2 regions of the Massilia sp. LMS1-1-1.1 genome follow, and region 1 is predicted to be linked to the other one. Evidence: predicted binding sites of a transcription regulator. Region 1 holds the regulator's gene; the other holds the start of a gene.
What was found. The regulator NrdR, encoded in region 1, represses ribonucleotide reductase genes. The targets are predictions, from matches to a motif close to CACNANATNTNGTG.
Positions count from the first base shown of each region.

Region 2: the regulator NrdR is predicted to act here: its motif matches at 4,864-4,877, upstream of MRBLMS1_RS20380 (ribonucleoside-diphosphate reductase subunit alpha).

Region 1 is NZ_JBFPNG010000002.1:47,900-55,626, forward strand. It holds gene MRBLMS1_RS09125 (pilus assembly protein) at 1-910, opposite strand, end outside; gene MRBLMS1_RS09130 (pilus assembly PilX family protein) at 907-1,563, opposite strand; gene MRBLMS1_RS09135 (PilW family protein) at 1,576-2,544, opposite strand; gene pilV (type IV pilus modification protein PilV) at 2,541-3,110, opposite strand; gene nrdR (transcriptional regulator NrdR) at 3,314-3,775, opposite strand; gene glyA (serine hydroxymethyltransferase) at 3,919-5,166, opposite strand; ZMP/ZTP riboswitch at 5,278-5,402, opposite strand; gene ybgC (tol-pal system-associated acyl-CoA thioesterase) at 5,717-6,118, shown strand; gene tolQ (protein TolQ) at 6,165-6,854, shown strand; gene MRBLMS1_RS09165 (ExbD/TolR family protein) at 6,870-7,310, shown strand; gene tolA (cell envelope integrity protein TolA) at 7,359-7,727, shown strand, end outside.
Region 2 is NZ_JBFPNG010000034.1:346,262-353,988, reverse strand. It holds gene MRBLMS1_RS20415 (ABC transporter substrate-binding protein) at 1-975, shown strand, start outside; gene MRBLMS1_RS20410 (hypothetical protein) at 1,043-1,582, opposite strand; gene MRBLMS1_RS20405 (hypothetical protein) at 1,581-1,880, shown strand; gene MRBLMS1_RS20400 (cytochrome C assembly family protein) at 1,915-2,718, shown strand; gene MRBLMS1_RS20395 (PP0621 family protein) at 2,715-2,975, shown strand; gene MRBLMS1_RS20390 (sigma 54-interacting transcriptional regulator) at 3,088-4,161, shown strand; gene ampD (1,6-anhydro-N-acetylmuramyl-L-alanine amidase AmpD) at 4,139-4,750, shown strand; gene MRBLMS1_RS20380 (ribonucleoside-diphosphate reductase subunit alpha) at 5,142-7,727, shown strand, end outside.

The DNA.
Region 1 (7,727 bases):
GCTGCCTGCCCACGTGGGCCAGCGGCGCGCGTAGCACGCCGCCATACACGGGGCCGGCGTTGCCGGACGCGCCGTTCAAATGGCCAAACACGCCCACGCGTACCCTGCCGCCATGGCGCTGCACGGCGCCCACCGGCTTGTAGTTCTTGCCATACGCAAGGCACAAGTCGTCGCGCAGCGGCCCTTCTTCCGTGTCGCAAACGCGCACGCGCGCGAGGAACACGCCGTGCGTGGCTGCAGTGCCGGGCGCATCGCAATTGCCGCCCGGGGGCAGACTGGCGTCGCCGAACAGCAGGCGATTACGGCAGGAAACGATGGCCAATTGCGCCAGCGCAAACGGCGTCGCGGCCGCCACGCCTGTCTGCAGTATCTTGCGCGGGAAAAAGACGGGGTGGGCAAAGAAATCGATGGAGCTGTCGGCATCGGGCAAATAGGCGCGCTGCAGCACCGTCTTGCGCACTTCGTCGATGACGCGGTCGCCGCCCGTCAGCGCATAGCGCACGATGTCGAGCATGCTGGCGCTGGCCCAGTTGAGAAAATTGCCGCTGAAACTGTCGCCGCCGCAGCCATGCAAGGCATCGGCCGGTTTCAGCACGGAGAAGTAAGCGGTCGCTACGCGCAAGTCCGGCAGCATGACGCCGTCCTTGCTCCGGTACGGATAGCTGTAGCACATGCGCGCATGGAAGTACCCTGCGTATTCGCGCTGCGGCGCATAGTCGCCCCCATGCGCGGCAGCGGCGGCAGCGTGCGTGAGGGACAGGTTGAGCAGCAGATTCGGCGGCACCCTGGCGCCGTACAAACCCGCGTCGGCCCGCGCCAGCACCACGGGAGGAGCGGCCGCGATGGCGGCGCCGCAAGCCAAGCAAACGAGGCCGACCAGCAGCGGCCAGATGTACCAAGGCGCCCTCATGGCCCCGCTCCCACCGCCTGCTTGCGATAATAACTTTGCAGCACGACTTGCGTGCTTTCCTGCGCGCCAAAACCGATGGCCGTGATGCGGTACACATAGCTTTCCGTGGCCATGCCGCCGGCCGCTGCCGTGGCCTGCGCGCCGGGCGGGTGAAACGGCAGCAGTTCGATCAGGTAGCGGGGCCGGCGCGACGGCAAAAAACCCTGCCCCGTCTGCATGACGGCGCCCGTAAACTGGCCATACGGCACCGCGCGGCTGCCAGCGTCGGCACCATCGAGATCCGTACTTAGCCAGAGCGGCGGCGCGTCCGGCGCCGCAGGCAGGCACAGGCCCAGTGCGCCTCCCTCGCCGCACCCGTCCGCAAACCCTGCCGCACTGCCTGGCGCGAAGAGGCTGCTGCGTCCGGGCGCACCAGGTAAACCTTCGATATCGTTCTGCGCATCCACCAATGCCTCCTCCGCCGCCTGAAACGCGATCTGCCGGTCGCGCTCGCCGCGTGCCGCCTTTTCGCCCTGCAAGGCCATCTGCGCCGCCGATATGCCCAGCAGCAAGATGATCACCAGCAGGCACAGCACATACACGAGGGTGGCGCCACCGTGGCGTACGCAAGTTGGGCACCACGGTTTGCAACGGCGGATGCCACTGCCTGCCATCGCGCTGCCCGCCTAGGCCGGCCCGTTGCGCAGCATGATGCTCGTCTGCACCAGTTGCCGCAGCCGCGAGCGCGTCGCGGCGGGCAAGGAGGCGCGCGCGATGCGCACGCCCGTGTCGCCGGCGCCGTGCGCCTCGGCATACGCCTTGCCGAACAGGTCGAACTGCGCCGGCCCCAGTTCCGCCATCTTGTCCGCCTGGCCCGCCTCGCCATGCAGCAGCAGGGCCACGCGCACGCTGGCCACGCGCTTCCAGTGCGTGCGCCGGTGCAGATCGCGCTGGCGCGCCGCCGCATCCGCCCCCTCCAGCACCAGCGCCGCATCGTAGGCCTCGAGCGCGCTGGCGTTGACATAGCGGTTCGCCACGCCGTCGGGCGGCGTGTCCGTGTCGAGGCCATACAGCACCTGAAAACCGTCGACGCCGCGAATGATGGCGTCCGCGCCCCAGCCGTTCTCGCCACGGTATTTGCAGCGCAACTCGCCCTCGCCATCGGCACCTTGTGCCACATAGAAAATGCTCCAGCCCCGCTGCGCCTCCGTTTGCGCGGCACCCACGCCGAAGCCCGCGCAATTGAGCACGGAGCCGTCACCGCCCTCTTCCTTGCCGGCGCCGTAATAGCGCAGGGCCAGCACATCGCTGCCGTGGAGGGCGCCGGGCAGCGCACCGCTGATGCCCTCGCTGTTCTTGCCCAGGCTGCGCGCATCGAGTCCCGCCACATTCGCGCTGTCGTCATCGGCATGGGCGACGGGCGCGGCGCTGCTGTCCCAATTCACGTACGCCGTCTGGCGCACGGCGCGGGCGATGGTGTCGAGCGCATAGCGGCCGTTGTCATCGAGCCGCGCACTGGCGGACTGGTCGCCATAACTGCCGCTGGCCGCCAGCAGCACGCTACTGGCGGCCAGCATCAGCAGCGCGCCCAGCGACAGGGCCACCAGCAATTCGACCAGGCTCATGCCGCGATGCCGATACAGGACCTCGCTCATGCACCGCCTCCGCCCAGCTGGAATGCCAGCCTGGGCAGCGACTCGCCTGCCGCATTCACGGCGGGCGAGCCATCGGGCAGGCGGCCGCGCCAGCCCAGCTTGATGACGATGGGTGCGCCCTTGCCGCCGCTGCACGCCCACTGCAAGCCTTGGGCGGCGGCATCCCATGCGGAAGTGTCGCGGCAGATATGCAGGCGCGCGTCGGGCAAGGCCGCATGCAGCCGCTGCTTCCATTCGGCGATATCGAATTGCGCCAGTTCGGCCGCGCTGCAGACAGTTGCGCCGAAGCAGTCGGGCGCACCGCCGCCTGCTTCGGCGTCGTCCGCCGCCGCGTAGGCCACGTTCAGGTAGGGATTGCCCGTATCGGGGCCATTCATGAGCACGCTGTTCGCGCGCATGCGTTCTGCCATACCTGCAGCCAGTTGCACGCCCGCCGACAACAGCGCCGACTCATGGCGCGCGCGCAGGGAGTGCAGTTGCAGGATGCTGGCGCCCAGCAGACCCAGCGCCAGCAGCAGCAGCGACACGAGCACCTCGACGAGGCTGCTGCCACCGGCAGGAAACATAGTGCGACCGCCATTGCGCATGCGCTACTCCCTTCCGCAGAAAGAGTCGCAGGAACAGGCGGCCCAGCTACAAGATAGGCGCGCGCAAAAAGCCGGGTCTGCGCTGGCGCAAACAACACGGCAATAAGATGGGAAGAACAGCGGTGGGATTGATCAGGCCGCTTGCCAGGCGAACCTTGACGTGGTGAACGTCAGAGCAAGCGTCAGGGCTTGCGCGCCTGCCCCACTTCGGCGATCGCATCCTGGAATTCGGCCAGGTCTTCGAAATTCTTGTAGACGGAAGCGAAGCGGATGTAGGCGATCTTGTCGAGGCGCTTCAATTCTTGCATGACGAGTTCGCCGATATAGCCGGAATCGACTTCGCGCAAGCCGCTGGTCAGCAGTTTTTCCTGGATGGACGCGATGGCCGTATCCACGGAGGCGGCCGCAACGGGACGCTTGCGCAAGGCCAGCATCAGACTGCCGCGCAACTTATCCGCAGCGAACTCCGTCCGGCTGCCATTCTTTTTGACGACGGCCGGCATGATAAGTTCAATCCGTTCGTACGTGGTAAAACGCTTGTCGCATTTGCCGCAGCGGCGGCGGCGCCGAATGGCATCCCCTTCCTCCGATACGCGCGTATCGAGAACCTGGGTGTCGCCGTGCTGGCAAAATGGACATTTCATGGGCTGGCTACAACTTTATAGTAATAATTACGGGAAATCGCCGCCCTTGTACAAAGGGCGCCCGAATCACTCCGGGCGCCCTTGGGCACGAAGGAATGTGTCATACAGAATCTTACTCCGTATGACACATTCTGGACAAATTATTATGCGGCGTACACAGGGTGCGCGTCGGCCAGTACTTTCACGGCCGCTTTCACGCGCTCGATGGTGGCGGCGTCATGCGGATTGTCCAGCACGTCGGCGATCAGGTTGCCCACTTCTTCCGCTTGCGCTTCCTTGAAACCGCGCGTCGTCATCGCCGGGCTGCCCAGGCGGATGCCCGAGGTGACGAATGGTTTTTGCGGGTCGTTCGGGATACCGTTCTTGTTGCAGGTGATGTGCGCGGAACCGAGGATGGCTTCGGCTTCCTTGCCCGTCAGGTTCTTGGCGCGCAGGTCGACCAGCATGACGTGCGATTCGGTACCACCGGAAACAATGCGCAGGCCGCGCTTGATCAGGGTTTTCGCCAGCACGTCGGCGTTCTTGATCACTTGCTTCTGGTATTCGACGAATTCAGGGCTCAGTGCTTCCTTGAAGGCGACGGCCTTGCCGGCGATCACGTGCATCAGCGGGCCGCCCTGGATGCCAGGGAAGATGGCCGAGTTGATGGCTTTTTCGTGTTCGGCCTTCATCAGGATGATGCCGCCGCGCGGGCCACGCAGCGATTTGTGCGTGGTCGAGGTGACGAAGTCGGCGAACGGCACCGGGTTCGGGTACAGGCCGGCGGCGATCAGGCCGGCGTAGTGGGCCATGTCGACCATGAAGTAGGCGCCAACTTCCTTGGCGATCTTGCTGAAGCGTTCGAAGTCGATCTTTTTCGAGAATGCGGACGCGCCGGCGATGATCAGCTTCGGCTTGCGTTCGCGGGCCAGGCGCTCCATTGCCTCGTAGTCGATGTCTTCTTCCGGCGTCAAACCGTAGGACACGACGTCAAACCATTTGCCGGACATGTTCAGCGGCATGCCGTGGGTCAGGTGGCCGCCTTCGGCCAGCGACATACCCATGATCAGGTCGCCTGGTTTCAACATGGCAAAGAACACGCCCTGGTTCGCTTGCGAGCCGGAGTTCGGCTGCACGTTCGCGCATTCGGCGCCAAACAGCTGTTTCACACGGTCGATGGCCAGTTGCTCGGCCACATCGACGTATTCGCAGCCACCGTAGTAGCGCTTGCCTGGATAACCTTCGGCGTACTTGTTCGTCAGCTGCGAGCCTTGCGCTTCCATTACGGCTGGCGACGTGTAGTTTTCCGACGCGATCAGTTCGATGTGATCGTGCTGGCGCGTGTTCTCTTTTTGAATGACGGCGAACAATTCAGGATCGACGTTGGCGAGGGTGTGATCTTTTGCAAACATGTAAAAACTCCAAGTATGAGGGTGCTTGTACTGGCAGATTGGATCGAATGAGGGGAGCCGACGTTAAGTGAATAACAACATTGGACAGGCAGCCTCTTCGTGCTTTTCCATAGTGGCTACCCAGGCGAACGGCTGATGAAAAATCTCACGTTTCCCGGTGGGTGCCCACCTTTCGCCGGTTTGCCGATCACCATCCATGGAGATCGCCCGACTTTTCGCCAGTCACGTGAGACGTAATGGAATGCAAATTGTAAGTTAAGTGCCGAAATTGAGCAAGGAATGCAACCGTGCGGCTATAATCGCCGCGCGCCACCGCAGCCCGGACATGGCCACAGGCCGCCCGGAGCATGCCTGTAGCTCTTAAGCTGGACTTAAACCTGGTCATGGCTTGTAAGCGTATGTTACGAAGCTTGCCATTGCACACGCCAGATTTACAATGCTGCGGTGCAACTTATATGCAGCTTTTGCATGGCTTTCCAGCAAGCGCCCACAGTCACAAGAAGAAAAATCGCGTAAAATGTTGCTCAATCTCACTACTGGCGCAATAAACATGCCTTCAGTCTTTACCTGGAACGTACGTGTCTACTATGAAGACACCGACGCCGGCGGCATCGTCTATTACGCTAACTACCTGAAATTCTTCGAGCGCGCGCGCACCGAATGGCTGCGCGCCATCGACGTGGGCCAGCAGGAATTGCTGGAGCAGCATGACGCGATGTTCGTTGTCAAAAGCGTTAACGCCGACTATCATGCGCCAGCCAGGCTCGATGACACGGTAAGATTGACATTAAGTATAGAGAAAATGGGGCGCGCCTCCATCGTTTTCCTGCAACAAGCCTGGTGCGGCGACTGCCTGCTCAACACGGCACGCGTCAAGATCGGCTGCGTCGATTCGGCACTGCGCCCGCGCGCCGTGCCCGATGCGGTAGCGGCCCGCATGCGCGCTGCCTGAACCCCACCCGCCACCCCGGATAATTCACCCAACAGACTGCCAGCCAATGAACGTTACACAAGATCTTTCTTTCCTCGCGCTCATCTCCAATGCCCACCTGATCGTGCAACTGATCATGGCACTGCTGCTGCTGATTTCCCTGACCAGCTGGACCTACATTTTCCGCAAGATGTTCGCCGTGCGCCAGGCGCGCAAGCAAACCATCGAATTCGAACGCAGCTTCTGGGCCGGCGGCAACCTGCATGCGCTGCACCAGAACGCCAGCGGCAACCGCGACCAGAGCGGCGCGCTGGCCCGCATTTTTGATGCCGGCATGGGCGAATTCATCAAGGGCAAGGCTTCCTACGGTTCGCGCGACGCGCTGGACGTCGGTGCCGTGCTCGACGGCGCACGCCGCGCCATGCGCGCCGCCTTCCAGCGTGAAATGGACGTGCTCGAATCGCACCTGGCCTTCCTCGCTTCCGTCGGCTCCGTCTCGCCGTACATCGGCTTGCTCGGCACCGTCTGGGGCATCATGAACGCCTTCCGCGGCCTGGCCAACGTGCAGCAAGCCACCCTGGCCGCCGTCGCGCCCGGCATTGCCGAAGCGCTGATCGCCACCGCCATCGGCCTGTTCGCCGCGATTCCCGCCGTCGTCGCCTACAACCGTTTTTCGCATGACATCGACCGCCTGGCGATCCGCTTCGAAAGCTTCGTCGAGGAATTCTCCAACATCTTGCAGCGCCAGTCGCGCTAAGAGGGGGCAGCGTCCATGGGTTCCTCATTCAATAGCGGCGGCATGCGCGGCGGCCGTGGCCGCAAGTTCAAGTCCGAGATCAACGTCGTGCCGTACATCGACGTGATGCTGGTGCTGCTGATCATTTTCATGGTGATGCCGTCGTCGAACAATCCCAGCGTGGTGAACTTGCCCAACGCGGAAAAGTCGGCGAAACCGCCCGATGACTATATTCAGATCGTGCTGAAACCGAATGGTTCGCTGTCGATCGGCGTCATCGGCAAGGAGCAGCTGTCGCCGGAAACGGAACCGAACCGCGACGCCCTGCTGCGCAAGCTGCGCGGTTTGCACGAGAGCAATCCCGACTATCCCGTGATGATCGCGGGCGACAAGGAAAGCAAGTACGACGATGTGATCCAGCTCATTTCGGAAGCGAAAAAGATGGGCATTACCCGCGTTGGCCTGGCCACCAAGTAAGCGCAGCATCCTGTTTCCAGACTTGACCGTTTTTAGATAGACTAGACTTTGCAGAACAAACAAATCGACCATGTACTCGGCAAGCCCTACAGCGTGCCGCGCGAACGCAGCCGCTGGCCCTCGCTGGGCCTGGCGCTGGCGATGCACCTTGGGCTGCTGTTTTTCCTGTGGGTGGGCGTACACTGGCAAAATACGGAACCTGTCGCCGTCGAAGCGGAAGTGTGGGACATGAAAGTACAAACGGCCGCGCCGCCGCCCGAAGTGGCGACGGAGCCGGAGCCGACACCGGCCCCGCCGCCGGAACCGGAAGTGGAACAGCCGGCCCCGCCGCCACCGCCGCCGGTGGCCGCGCCCGAGCCGAAGGTCGACCTGCGCGAGGCCGAGATCGCCCTCGAGCGCAAGAAGGCCAAGCTGAAG
Region 2 (7,727 bases), on a different contig from region 1:
AAATCAACCCTGAAGACCGGTATCGCCGCCGCCCTCATGCTGGCCTTCGGCATGGGCGCCGTGCAGGCGCAGGAAGTCGTGCGCCTGGGCAATTTGAAATTCGCCCATTACGGCGCCGTGTCGTACATCAAGGAAATCGCGCCCAAGTGCGGCATCAAGGTCGAAGAGCATATCTTCGCCAAGGGCCTCGACGTGATGCAGGCGATTATCGCGGGCGAGCTGGACGTGGGTGCGACGGCATCCGAAGCAGCTATTTCCGGCCGTGCCGGCGGCGCGCCCATCTACGTGGTGGCCGGCTTTGCCAAGGGCGGCGCGCGTCTGGTGGGCGGGGCGGGGCAAAAGATCACCAGCGTCAAGGAACTCAAGGGCAAGCGTGTGGGCGTGACGCGCGGCGGCATCCAGGAAGTGCTGCTGCTGGCCGAGCTGTCGCAGGCGGGCCTGACGTACTCGGAAACCAAGGGCAAGGACGTGCAACTGGTGTTCCTCGCCTACGCCGACTTGAACCAGGCGCTGATGGGCAAGAATATCGACGCCATGATGCAGTCCGAACCGCAATCGTCGCAGGCGATCAACAAGGGTTTCGGCACCGAGGTCATCAAACCGTACGACACGCCGATCGGCGAGCCCGTGCGGACCATGGTGATGACGGAAAAGTTCTACAAGGAACGCCGTCCCGTGGCGGAAAAATTCATGCGCTGCTTCGTCGAAGCGACCAAGACCTTTATCGACAACAAGGCGACGGCGGAAAAATATGTGCGCGAAGTCGTGTTCCGCGGCCAGATCACGAAGGATGACTTCGACGACGCGATCAGCAATTCGCCGTACTCGTACGACATCTCGCCCGAGCATATCCAGATCACCACGGACGTGATGGTGAAAACGGGCGTGGGCCGCATGACGAAACCGCCCGTGGCCAAGGACTGGGTCAAGACGGACTTGCTGGAGCAGGCGAAAAAGAGCCTGAACGTGAAGTAAATCAGGCAACCGTAAAAAAACCTCCGCACCAGCGATGGCGCGGAGGTTTTTTTGTGGAGGAATGGCCTTAGCGGGCGTTAAAACCCATCCAGCCTTTTTCCGTCTGGCGGAAGCTCAGCGTGTAGATGCGGGTCAGCTCATCGCCTTTCTTCAGCTGGCGGCTGATGATGGCACCGTAATTGTCTTGCACGAGCTGGTCCGACCATTGCATCAGGTTGTCGAAACGCTCGGCCGTCATCGCCGCCTGGCGCGCCAGCAGCGGCGCGGGAATCGTCTTCTTTTCCAGTTGCTGCACCCAGAATTCGCGGAAGACCTTGTTTTCGCCGCCCATGCCGCGCGCCATCAGGCCCAGGCCCATGGTCATGCCCACGGTGCCGTCCGTTTTCGCCTCAGCCTCGAGCTTGTCGGCCACGTCGGCCAGCAATTCCAGGTAGCCCACCTTGGCGCGCAGCACGGCCGAGCCCTTGATTTCGTACTGTTCGTTCTCTTTCCAGCCGTTCAGCTTTTCCAGCTTCGCGATGTCGAAGTACTCCTTGTACAGGTCATAGCTTTGGATGGACGTGCGGAAATACTCCTCGTATGTGGATTGGGAAGGCGCATCTTTCATGCAACCGCTTAATACGGTGCAGGCGGCCAGCAGGAGACAGGTCCAGGAAATTTTTTTGAAAGAAAACATGGCGGTGGTGGGCGAGTGGCGAAAAGTGAAAGATTGTTGCTCTATGGACATAATTATAGGGCTGGCTCATCCAGATGGCAACGTGGCCGTGACGCGGCGGCAGTGCGCCGCAGGAAAGATTGCCAAAATCTTGAGGGTGCGCCACCCCGCCGCGCCCGAGGCGCGATATCATGGCAGGCTTGCGGTGTCGGCTGGCGGCGAATTGCCTGCAGCCCATACTGTCGCTTGAATCGCGCTTGCCGGCTATGGTGTAAACTTAAACTATGCAGATCTATTTCTTTTTCATCGCCGCCCTGTTGTATGCGGCATGCGCGGTGCTTCCCTCGTCCCGTGCCCGGCTCATTGCCGGCCTGACCGGCGTCGCCTGGCTGGCGCACGCCGCTACCCTGTGGTTCGACCTGATGGCGCCGGGCACCTTGCGCTTCGGTTTTTCCGCCATGCTGTCGGCCGCGCTGTGGGTCTCCGTGGGCGCCTACTGGATAGAGAACCGCAATTTCAGCCTGGACGGACTGCGCCGCATGGTCATGCCCAGCGCCGTCCTCGCCATCGGCCTGGCCTGGGCCTTTCCTGGCAGCCAGGTCAGCATGGAAGGCAAGTCGGCCGTTTTCGGCTGGCATATTGCCGTGGCCGTGCTCGCCTACAGCACCCTGACGATTGCCGCTTTTCACGCCGTGCTGATGGCGCTGCAGGAATCGCGTCTGCATACGCGCAGCGAAAGCCGCGGCTTCATCGGCACGGCGCTGGACCAGCTGCCAGCCCTGCTGACGATGGAAAAACTGCTGTTCCGCATGATCGGCCTGGGTTTTATTTTGCTCAGCCTGACCGTGCTGTCGGGCATCGTGTTTTCTGAGCAACTGTTTGGCAAGGCGCTCAACTGGGATCACAAATCCGTGTTTACCATGCTGTCGTGGCTGCTGTTTGCCTCGCTGCTGGCAGGCCGGCGCTTCCGCGGCTGGCGCGGTAAGACGGCCCTGAGCTTTACCCTGGCCGGTTTCGCCACCTTGCTGCTGGCCTATGTCGGCAGCCGTTTTGTACTGGAAGTGGTTTTACACCGAGGATTCGCATGACACGTGTTTTATTCTGGCTGGCGCTGGTGTTCCTGGTGCTGTTTGCTATCCGCAGCAAGATCCGTGGCATGCAGCAGCGCGCCCGCGCGCAGCAGCAACAGCAGCCGAATCCGTTTGCGCCGCCCGGCCGGCCGCAGGAATTGCCCGATGCCGAGCTGATGCTGTGCTGCGCCCATTGCGGCGTGTACTATCCGGCTTCGGAGAACGTGCAGGCCAAGGGCCACGATTACTGCAGCCACGCGCACGCCACCTTGTAAGGGCAGGCCGGTGCGCCGTTGCTCATCCGTATCGTAACGTCTTCCAGCCTCCGTCCGGCGTAGCATCTGCAAGAGGCGGTTCGCCGCCGCCATTGCGGAAAGGCGCGCTTCCATGTCCCGTCCCAGTCCCAGCCAGCATTCTGCCGCCGATATGCCGCCGGCGCCGCAACTGAGCGGCAACTCGCTGCCCATGCAGGCGCTGCGCGCGCAGATCGGCCGAATCGCCCGCTGTGGCGCGCCGGTGGCCATCCGCGGCGAATCGGGCACGGGCAAGGAACTGGCGGCGCGTGCCATCCATGCGCAGGGCGCGCGCGCCAGCTTCCCGTTTATCGCCGTCAACTGCGGCGCCATTCCCGAAGCGCTGATGGAAGCGGAATTTTTCGGCTGCCGCCCGGGCGCCTATACGGGCGCGCTGCACGAACGCCAGGGTTTGTTCCAGGCGGCTCATGGCGGCAGCCTGCTGCTCGATGAAGTGGACGATCTGCCGCTGGCCATGCAGGTAAAACTGTTGCGTGTGCTGCAGGAGCGCCGCGTGCGCAAGCTGGGCGGCAGTAGCGACGAAGCCGTCGACGTGCGCATCCTGTGCGCCAGCCAGCATGGCCTGGCGCGCGGCGTGGCCGCCGGCACGTTTCGCCAGGACCTGTTTTACCGCCTGCATGTGATCGAGCTGGCGCTGCCGCCGCTGCGCGAGCGGCGCGGCGATCTGCAGGTATTATGTGAGGTGATCCTCGCGCGCCTGTCGCCACGCCGGGCCGTGAGCCTGGCGCCGCCCGTGCTGGCGGCCCTGGCCGCGTATGCGTTTCCCGGCAATGTGCGCGAACTGGAAAACGTGCTGGAGCGGGCGCTGGCCTTTGCCGACGGCGGCGTGATCGCGCTCGACGGGCTGGCCTTGCCATCCACGGCGGGCACTATGCCTTTGCGGGCGGCGCCGGCATTGCCGGACTTGCCGGAACGGCAACTATGCCTGCCCGGCATGGCCGCGCATGGCGTGGGCCCCGTCCTGCCGCTCGACGTGTATTTGCGCCAGGCCGAGCGCGACATGATCATGCTGGCGCTGGTGCAGGCGCGCTACCACCGGGCACGGGCGGCGCGCCAGCTGGGCTTGAGCGTGCGCCAGTTGCGTTACCGCATGCAGAAATTGACGATACAGGAAGCTTTACTTGATGAGCGTATGGACGATAGATGAAGACGGCTGGTGCGACGGTGCGCTGCGCTATGACTCGCCGCACCACGATGCGCGCCCGGACGGTACGCAAGTCGACTTGCTGGTGATCCATAACATCAGCTTGCCGGGCGGCCACTTTGGCGGGCCGCATGTGTCGGACTTGTTTACGGGCCGGGTAGATTATAATGCCGATCCTTCTTTCGCCGACCTGCGTGGCTTGCAGGTGTCGGCGCACTTTTTTGTGCGGCGCGATGGTGCGCTGCTGCAATATGTTTCTACTGATCAACGTGCTTGGCATGCGGGCGCGTCCATGTTCGAAGGACGCCCGCAGTGCAATGGCTATTCCATCGGTATCGAAATGGAAGGCGCGGACGATGTGCCCTTCCAGCGGCGGCAATACCATGTGCTGGCGGCGCTGACGGCGGCGCTGGTGGCGCGCTACGGGCTGTCGCAGGTGCGCGGGCACGAGCATATCGCGCCGGGGAGGAAGACGGATCCGGGGCCGTTTTTTGACTGGCATTTTTATCAAAAATGCTGGTTGGAAACCTTGCGCGGGCAGCCTGCGTTAGCGCTTACTTCGCGGGGATTGGGCTTTCCATCCACACCCTGAAAAGTCAACCGAAATCGTATATGAAAATACAAAAAATTACGCCGACGGATGCCGGAAAACTATTGCATCACCCTCCGATGGGTACTACAATTAGTGCAGAAGTTGGATGTAGAGACTATATGTAGTGCCATCACAGACGTTTTCAGAATTATTGTCAAAGCTACCCGGATTGCTGATAAAGCACTGGAACTGGCGGTTTATCACCCTTGATCGTGTTTCGCGCCAGCCGGGCAGTGCGGTGTGGCGAGATGGATACTGAGCTGTTTTATGCACTATGAATTTACTATTTAGCAACAAATACCTGAAGAAACCCTGACCATCGGGCGTTCTATTCAACAACACACGCGGCAGCAAAACTGCAGGCTGACTTTAGCTGACAACGGGAGCTTCAATGCAATCACCACAAGATATTTCCATCCATCCAACGCCAGTATCGCCAGCGCCAGGCGCGGCCAACAGCGTGGCGAGCACGGGCGCGGCATTGGGCGACTATCGCATCATCCGCCGCAACGGCGCAGTGGTGGCATTTGAGCCTTCGAAGATCGCCATCGCCATGACCAAGGCGTTTTTGGCCGTTAACGGCGGCCAGGGCGCCGCCTCGGCGCGCATCCGCGAACTGGTGGAACAACTGACGGACGGCGTCGTCGCCGCGCTGGTGCGCCGCCATCCGGGTGGCGGCACCTTCCATATCGAAGACGTGCAAGACCAGGTGGAACTGTCGCTGATGCGTTCGGGCGAGCACGACGTGGCGCGTGCCTACGTGCTGTACCGCGCCAAGCACATGGAAGAGCGCCGTTTGCAGAAGGAAGCGCAAGGCGCGTCCGCGCAAGTGACCGCGCCCCAGCTGAACGTCACCGACAACGGCGTGCGCCGCCTGCTGGACATGCAGGAAGTGCGCGATCTGATCAACGCCGCCTGCGCCGGCCTGGAAAAGCACGTCGATGCCGACGCCATCCTGGCTGAAACCGTGAAAAACCTGTACGACGGCGTGCCTGTCGAAGAGCTGCACAAGTCGGCCATCCTGGCGGCGCGCGCGCTGATGGAAAAAGATCCGGCCTACAGCCAGGTCACGGCCCGCATCCTGCTGCACACGGTGCGCAAGGAAGTGTTCGGCAAGGAAGTGCCGCAAGCGGCCGCTGCCGCCGAATACCTGACGTATTTCCCGCAATACATTGCCAAGGGTATCGCCGCTGAGCTGCTGAACCCGGTACTTGCCAGTTTCGACCTGGAGCGCCTGGCGAAAGCCATCGTCGCCGACCGCGACTTGCAGTTCGGCTACATCGGCCTGCAAACCCTGTACGACCGCTACTTCCTGCACATCCAGGACGTGCGCATCGAAATGCCGCAGGCGTTCTACATGCGCGTGGCCATGGGCCTGGCGCTGAACGAAGCGGACCGCGAAGCGCGCGCCATCGAGTTCTACAGCCTGCTGTCCTCGTTCGACTTCATGAGCTCGACGCCGACCCTGTTCAATTCGGGCACCCTGCGCTCGCAGCTGTCGTCGTGCTACCTGAGCACCGTCTCCGATGACCTGGAAGGCATCTACGACGCCATCAAGGACAATGCGCTGCTGGCCAAGTTCGCCGGCGGCCTGGGCAACGACTGGACGCCAGTGCGCGCCCTGGGCGCCCACATCAAGGGCACCAACGGCAAGTCGCAAGGCGTGGTGCCGTTCCTGAAAGTGGTCAACGACACGGCCGTGGCAGTCAACCAGGGCGGCAAGCGCAAGGGCGCCGTCTGCGCCTACCTGGAAACCTGGCACATGGATATCGAGGAATTCCTCGACCTGCGCAAGAACACGGGCGACGACCGCCGCCGCACGCACGACATGAACACGGCGAACTGGATTCCCGACATGTTCATGAAGCGCGTCATGGAAAAAGGCGATTGGACCCTGTTCTCGCCATCGGACACGCCAGACCTGCACGACAAGGTCGGCAAGGCGTTTGAACAGGCTTACCTGGGCTACGAAGCCAAGGCCGCCGCCGGCGAAATCCGCGTCTTCAAGAAGATCGCCGCGCTGGACCTGTGGCGCAAGATGCTGTCGATGCTGTTTGAAACGGGCCACCCATGGATCACGTTCAAGGATCCTTGCAACATCCGCAGCCCGCAGTCGCACGTCGGCGTCGTCCACAGCTCGAATCTGTGCACGGAAATCACGCTGAACACGGGTCCTGACGAAATCGCCGTCTGCAACCTCGGTTCCGTCAACATGCCGGCGCACATGAAGGAAGGCAAGCTCGATCACGTCAAGCTGGCCAAGACCATCCGCACCGCCATGCGCATGCTCGACAACGTCATCGACATCAATTACTACGCCGTCGACAAGGCGCGCAATTCGAACATGCGCCACCGTCCGGTCGGCATGGGCGTGATGGGCTTCCAGGACTGCCTGCACATGATGCGCGTGCCGTTCGCCTCGGACGCCGCCGTATCGTTTGCCGACACCTCGATGGAAGCCGTCTGCTACTACGCCTACCTGGCGTCGACGGAACTGGCCGAAGAGCGCGGCCGCTATGAGTCGTACGCCGGTTCGCTGTGGGACCGCGGCATCCTGCCGCAGGATTCGGTGAAACTGCTGGCCGAAGAGCGCGGCGGCTACCTGGAAGTCGATTCCTCGTCGGCCATGGACTGGACCCCGGTGCGCGAACGCATCGCCAAGTTCGGCATGCGCAACTCGAACTGCGTGGCGATCGCCCCGACGGCGACGATTTCGAACATCATCGGCGTGTCGGCCTGTATCGAGCCGACGTTCCAGAACCTGTACGTGAAATCGAACCTGTCGGGCGAATTCACCGAGATCAACGGCTACCTGGTGCGCGACCTGAAGGCGCGCGACCTGTGGGATGAAGTCATGATCTCGGACCTGAAGTACTTCGACGGCTCGCTGGTGAAGATCGACCGCATCCCGCAAGACCTGCGCGATATCTACGCCACCGCCTTTGAAGTGTCGCCAAGCTGGCTGGTGGAAGCGGCT